DNA from 3 places in the Polaromonas sp. P1_G1 genome. Region 1 is predicted to be linked to each of the others. Evidence: predicted binding sites of a transcription regulator. Region 1 holds the regulator's gene; each other region holds the start of a gene.
The links. Region 1 encodes LexA, which represses DNA repair genes until DNA is damaged. Its sites were predicted from a motif close to ACTGTATNNNNATACAGT; they were not measured.

Region 1 (2,262 bases):
GGCCTCAAGTTTGGCAGCGCAGTTCAGTTTTCGCACTGCGTCCTGGTAGTCGTCGAGGATCACAATATTCATGCCGATATTGTGCCTGCAAGATTTTTCTTCCTCGCGGGAAGGGCTACCCGAATGCTTGCATTTTGTATCGCAAGGAAACCTGTCGAGGCATTTCAGTCCTGCCGTGGCGCACTGGGCGGGCTCATTGACCTTCACGCAGCCGGGAAATAGCCTCCCTCAGAGAGGGCGAAGGCGGGCAGGGGCTTTTTTATTGCAAGGCGGCCTCGCGCTGGGCCATGCGCTCAAGCTCCGCACAGACGTCGGCCATGCGGCCGGAGATGACCATGCGGCCGGCGCAAGCCGGGCCGACATTGGCATCGAATTCGCGCACGATGCGCAGGCGGCTGGGCGTGGGGTTACGGGGCCTTGCCTTGCCGGCTTGGGTGGCTTCGCGGGGCGATGGGGCGGGACCGGAGGAAAAAGGCAATGCCAGCTGGCCGGCCGCGCGCTGGGCGCGCACGGATTTGGAAAACTGATGGGACCTGCTTTGCTGCGCAGGCACAAACCAGGCGGCCAGCGCCTGCACGGGAGCCAGCAGGAGAGACAGAAGGGGTGAATGTGAAAAACTGACGATTCCCATGATGAACTCCTGTATGAGAGAGGTTTACACAGGCAGGATTTCGGACCGGCTACAGCCGGCAGGGCCGCTGCACCAGGGTGTTGGCCATACAGCCAAACGCCCGCCACCTGGTGCGTGGCCGGATTGGAAGGCTTACATCAGCATGGTGTTGCGTATCAAACCGACGGCGAGGCCTTCGAGTTCAAACGGCTCGCCGGGCTCGACCACGATGATGTTGAAGTCGGGGTTTTCGGGCAAAAGCTCGATCAGGTTCTTGTTGCGGCGAAAGCGTTTGACGGTGACTTCATCGCCCAGGCGGGCCACGACGATCTGGCCGTTCTTGGCTTCCTTGGCCTGTTTGACGGCCAGCAGGTCGCCGTCCATGATGCCGACGTCGCGCATGCTCATGCCGCGAACCTTGAGCAGGTAATCGGGCTGGCGCTGGAACAGGCTGCTTTCAAAATAATAGGTTTGCTCGATATGTTCCTGCGCGAGAATCGGGCTGCCAGCAGCAACCCGCCCTACCAAAGGTAGGGCGAGCTGGGCCAGGCTTTGCAACGGCAGGGAAAACTGTTTGGTGCGTGATTCGTTGATGGAACGTAGGGTGTCGCCGCGCAAGCGTATGCCGCGTGAAGTACCGCTGACGAGCTCGATGACGCCTTTGCGGGCCAACGCCTGCAGGTGTTCTTCGGCGGCGTTGGCGGACTTGAAACCCAGTTCGTTCGCGATTTCGGCGCGGGTGGGCGGTGCACCGGTACGGGCGATGGCACTCTGGATCAGTTCCAGGATTTGTTGCTGGCGCGCCGTGAGCTTGGGACCTTCGGAGGGAAAATGCGGAAAATCGGCGAGGATGCTCATGGCGGGGACTCCTATGGTTCTTCAGATAAAGGCAGAACCGAGGGCTGCAACCGTTTGCCTGCCGTCGACCTGTTTTAATATCCAGTACCTGTATTTTCATCCAGTTTTTAAAAGATTGCAAGATCACTTTCCATGCATCCTCAAAATATTGTGATTCTGGGCACCGGCGGCACGATCGCCGGCCGGGCCGCCAGCGTGTCGGACAACATCGGTTACACCGCCGCCCAGGTGGGCGTCGAAGAACTGCTGGCTGCGATCCCCGCTCTGGCGCAGGCCGGCACCGTGCTGACGGAGCAGGTGGCGCAGGTTGACAGCAAGGACATGAGTTTTGCGGTGTGGGCCAAACTGGCCGCGCGCGTCAGCCATTACCTCGCGCAGCCCGACGTCCAGGGCATCGTCATCACCCACGGCACCGATACGCTGGAGGAAACCGCCTTTTTCCTGCAGGCGCTGCTGGCGCCGGCCAAGCCCGTAGTGCTGACCTGCGCGATGCGCCCGGCCACGGCGCTGGTGCCTGACGGACCGCAAAACCTGCTCGATGCGGTGGCGGTGGCGCGCCACTCGGGAGCGCAGGGCGTGGTGGCGGTGTGCGCCGGCGTCGTCCACGGTGCGGCGGACGTCCAGAAGGCGCATACCTATCGTCTTGACCCTTTCAGTTCGGGCGACGCCGGACCCATCGGCTATGTGGAGGAAGGGCGGCTGAGGCAGTTGCGCAGTTGGCCGCAAGCCCAGGCGGGCCGCGCGCAAACTGCCGCCAAAATCATCGCCACCTTGGCCGGCGCCGCTGTGCCCCG
Region 2 (2,262 bases), on a different contig from region 1:
ATGACCAACGGCGGGCCGAACTGGCCGAGGAAAAACGTGTTGCCTGCCTGGACAAGATTTGCGACGGCGATGTCCAGCCTGCGGTTGAACCTGGGAGGCAGTTGTTCAAAGTCAACGGGCAATGGTTTTCCGGGCCGTGGGAGTATGGCAGTCCCAACCTTCGCGGCATTACTTTTTACTGGCCCAGCAAGACCCCGTTGACGGGCCGAGCGGATCGGCAAAGTTACCCGGAGCAGGGGAAAAACTTCTACGAAGTAGCGATTGAAATTTTTCTGCGCTCCAGCCATATTCCGGCTGAGCCACGCGGCTACCAGCTTATCAAGCTGGCGGAGTTAAACGGTTGGATTGCAGAGCGCAGAACGCTGCGGCCGGGGTTGGAGGCCATCACCATGAAACATGTGATCGGTCCTGGCGACCATTACATCGATCACCTTACTTATTACGTAGCCACCCAACTCAAAGGCCCTGATGGGTTGCCACCTGTCGCGGGCTGCAGCCACGCAGATCCCCGCAATGGTGGGGGTACTGGATTCATGTGGCAGCCCGGAATCTGGGCCGGCGTGCGCATGAATCAAAAGCATTGTGCCGACTGGCCCGAGATATATCTTGAAATCACCCGCATCCTTCAGTTAATCAAGAGAGCTTAAAAATGACAAAACTTACAACAGAGGAACTCAATCAAATCAGTTCCATGCGCGATCAAGCCCGACGGTGAGTTTGCAGGAAGGGCTGATCCGCCTCGGCTAAGCAGTGTGGGACCCATCGCCCCAGGGGCAGGAGGGGGCGGGAAACGAAGTGCTTGATGAAAGTGGGCGGTCTGAATATACTGTACGTAAATACAGTATTTCGGGCCGATCCCATTTTGTCGGCCGGCTGTTTCCACCCCATGTCCGACGCTATCATCCCCATCCACGCCATCAAGGGCCGCGGCACTGCCACGCGCATTGCGCACCGGTTTGAGAAAGACGTGCGTGCGGCCTGGGACGACGGCTGGGGCACGCTCGAAGAAGAGGCGGCAGGCGAGGCACCACGGCCTGAGACCGAGGTCACGTTTGAGACCGCGCGCAGCGCGATCAGCAAAAACGATTCGCCTGACATCCATTTCGACTATTCGGTCAATCCTTACCGTGGTTGTGAGCACGGCTGCGTGTACTGCTATGCGCGGCCCACGCACAGCTACCTGAACCTTTCGCCGGGCCTGGATTTTGAAACGCGGCTGATCGCCAAGCGCAACATCGTCGAGGTGCTGCGCGCCGACCTGGGCAAGCGCAGCTACGTTCCCAAGCTGATCAATATCGGCTCGGCGACCGACTGCTACCAGCCGATAGAGCGCGAGCTCAAGCTGACGCGCAGCGTGATCGAGCTGATGCAAGAGGTGGGGCAGCCGTTTTCCCTGGTCACCAAGTCCAGCGGCGTGGAGCGCGACCTGGACCTGATCGCGCCCATGGCGGCCGCAAAGCTGGCCGCGATCTACGTGACCATTACCACGCTGGACGGTGAAGTGGCGCGCAAACTCGAGCCGCGCGCGGCCGCGCCGCACCGGCGCCTGCGCACCATACGCACGTTGGCCGAGCACGGCGTGCCGGTCGGTGTGAGCCTGGCGCCGCACATTCCTTTCGTCACGGAAGACATGGAGCAGGTGCTGGAAGCGGCTTGGGAGGCCGGCGCACGCTCGGCGTTTTACCATGTGATCCGGCTGCCCTGGGAGCTTGCGCCCATCTTCAAAGAGTGGCTGGAACTGCACTACCCGCAGCGCGCGGCGCGCATCATGGCGCACATCCATGAAATGCGCGGCGGCAAGGATTACGACAGCGATTTCGCGACGCGCATGAAGGGCTCGGGCCTGTGGTCCGACCTGGTGCGCCAGCGTTTTGTCAAAGCCTGCAGGCGGCTGGGCTTTAACCGCGAGCGTGTGGAGCTGGATTTGAGCCGCTTCAGGCCGCCGGGTGCCGCGGGGCAGGGTAGTTTGTTCTGAACGTATAGTGCAAGCCGTTAGATCGTAAATAGATTCCCAAGGAGTTCAGCGTGGCATTCGAATGGAGATATTCATCGGACGATGTGGACTGGGATGCCTTGTCGCATCTGTACCGCATCGCGCCCCTGGGCGAAAAGAAACCGGCAGACCTCAAGGTTGTTTTCTCCAACAGCCTGTTCAAAAGTTTTGTGTATGACGGCGGTCAGTTGATCGGTGCCGGCCGCGCACTGGCCGACGGTATGGACTGCTCTTACATCTGCGATATCGCGGTGCATCCGGACCACCAG
Region 3 (2,262 bases), on a different contig from region 1:
GTCAAGGTGTGCATGGGCAACTCGGCCACGCGATTTTTCACGGCGGCCCCGCCCTCCTCCTGCAAGCGCAAACGGCCCAGCGCGATCAGCGAGGTCGCGCCCTGCGCGCGTTGCACCTCGGCCTGCAGCCCGTTCTCATCAAAGAAGACGGCCAGGCGCTGCGCCAGCAGCTGCATCAGCCGCGCCAGACCGCCGAAGAGGCGCAGGCTGCCCGTCACGTCCATCAGCACCGCCTCGTCGACCAGCGCCACGCGCGGCGTCAGGCCCAGCGCCAGACTGGCCACCGCCCGCTGCACAGCGGCGGCGTCCAGCGCCGGCCGGCCCTCGGCACCCGCCTCAGTGGTGGTCGAGATGTGCAATGCGATCCAGCAGCGCATGGATGGGGCTCCGGGATGAACTGAGGGGAAGCGACACCAGCGAAGGCAGCAGCAGGGGCGCCGGAATACCGACCTCTTCGCGCTGGCGCCGCACCCTTTCGCGGGCGGCCCCCCCCCCCGCAAAAACAAACAACAGCTTGTTGTGCGCATGCGCGGCAATCTGCAGGCGGCGCAAATGGGCGCTGCGCGCATCCGGCAACCAAGCCAGCACGCAGTGCACGTCGGCGCATTGCAGGGCTTCGCGCGTGGCCCAGAGCAGTGAGGGCGCATCGCCGGGCTTGCCCTGGATGCTGAGCAGGCGCCGCATGTCCAGAGAGCGCGCGCCCAGCGCCGGACCGAAAGGCAGCCAGGGCGCGCCCACCAGCACCGTCAGTTCGCGGGACCGGGCCTGCAGGGCCGCCAGCGCCGGCGCCACCAGGCCCCATTCATGCACGCCCGCCTGGGGCTGCAGCAACTCGATCAAGGCCCCCTGCGGCCAGCCGCCCCCGGGCAGCACCTGGTCAAGCCCTGCATAGCCGGTGTCGACGGTATGCAGGCTCGCACTGCCCAACTCGCCAGCGCGCCAGACCTGGGACAGGCTGCCCAGATCCGGCGAAGCACGGTCTGCGGAAATCGGGGAAAGCATGGGGCAGGCTCAAATCAGGTAAAACCAATAACTGTATTTATATACAGTATAGGAGGTGATTGGCCCCTGTGCCAAGCAAAACCCCACATCCGCCGGGATAAGCCCACGCTGCCCCCTCCTGATTCCCCGGAAGAAGCCGCGTAATCCCCCGTAATGGCTTGTCCAGGGTCGCGGCAGTAAATTTGTTTTCCCCGGTTTGTCGGCTCACTCAGGGGGTTCAGGAGCGCTGCTGAATCAGACGCCACCGGCGGGGTATGTCGACCTCTCGACCGCAAACGCCCGGCCTCACCAAAATACAAGGACGAACCATGGAAGCCCGTGCATATTTCGATGCAAATTTTTGGGAAAAAGTGAAGAACTTCGCCCTGCGCGCCGGGCGCAACGTCATTGAGAAGGCCCTGTGGCTCTATTACGCCGCGCAGCGGCCGGATACGCCGGCATGGGCCAGGACAGTGATCTACAGCGCACTGGTCTACTTCATCTCACCGGTCGATGCCATTCCCGACATCACGCCGGTTGTCGGCTACGTCGATGACCTGGGCGTACTGGCCGCCGCGTTCGGGATGGTGGGCCTGCACATCGATGACACGGTCCGGGAAGAAACCCAAAAGAAGCTGGCCGAGTGGTTCGGGTAAGCGCCAGATATCCCCTCTTTCGTGAACGTCTGGCTAGCGCCGGCGGACCACAAACGTATGTCCGGAACCGGCGAGCGCCGAACACCCGCCAGACCTACTCTTGGAATACCGGTACTTGCTACCTCACATTCCAGGAAATTTTTGATGAACAGATTGCACAACAAACGCGCGCTGGTGACAGGCGGAACCTCGGGCATAGGCCTTGAGACGGCCAGGCAGTTTCTGGCCGAAGGCGCCCGCGTCATGGTGACCGGTTCCAGCGACGAATCATTGGCTGAGGCACGCCGGCAGCTCGGTGGCGACGCCCTCTTCTCCAAAACCGACGCGGGCGATCTTCAGGCACAGGTCAAGCTGGCCCAGGAGGTGCGCGACGCGTTCGGGCAGCTCGACGTGGCCTTCATCAACGCGGGCATCGGCATTTTCATGCCGCTTGAAGCCTGGGACGAGGCGGCGTTTGACCGCTCCATGGCCGTCAACTTCAAAGGGCCCTTCTTTTTGCTGCAGGCCTTGCTGGGCACTTTTGCGAACCCGGCCTCCGTCATCCTCAACGGCTCGGTGAATGCGCACCTGGGCATGCCGGCCTCCAGCGTCTACTCGGCGACCAAGGCCGGCTTGGTCTCGCTGG

Region 2: AC1D1Y_RS11260 (PA0069 family radical SAM protein) is a predicted target of LexA. The motif match lies at 826-843, and genes of this name have one in related genera.
Region 3: imuA (translesion DNA synthesis-associated protein ImuA) is a predicted target of LexA. The motif match lies at 1,033-1,050, and genes of this name have one in related genera.

Annotation. Positions count from the first base shown of each region.
Region 1 is NZ_JBFUBU010000027.1:110,138-112,399, forward strand. Features, by position in the region: gene AC1D1Y_RS15290 (D-2-hydroxyacid dehydrogenase family protein) at 1-72, opposite strand, end outside; gene AC1D1Y_RS15295 (hypothetical protein) at 260-631, opposite strand; gene lexA (transcriptional repressor LexA) at 764-1,468, opposite strand; gene AC1D1Y_RS15305 (asparaginase) at 1,601-2,262, shown strand, end outside.
Region 2 is NZ_JBFUBU010000018.1:81,245-83,506, reverse strand. Features, by position in the region: gene AC1D1Y_RS11265 (hypothetical protein) at 1-647, shown strand, start outside; gene AC1D1Y_RS11260 (PA0069 family radical SAM protein) at 887-1,975, shown strand; gene AC1D1Y_RS11255 (GNAT family N-acetyltransferase) at 2,026-2,262, shown strand, end outside.
Region 3 is NZ_JBFUBU010000032.1:51,983-54,244, forward strand. Features, by position in the region: gene AC1D1Y_RS16975 (Y-family DNA polymerase) at 1-377, opposite strand, end outside; gene imuA (translesion DNA synthesis-associated protein ImuA) at 337-1,002, opposite strand; gene AC1D1Y_RS16985 (YkvA family protein) at 1,311-1,637, shown strand; gene AC1D1Y_RS16990 (SDR family oxidoreductase) at 1,782-2,262, shown strand, end outside.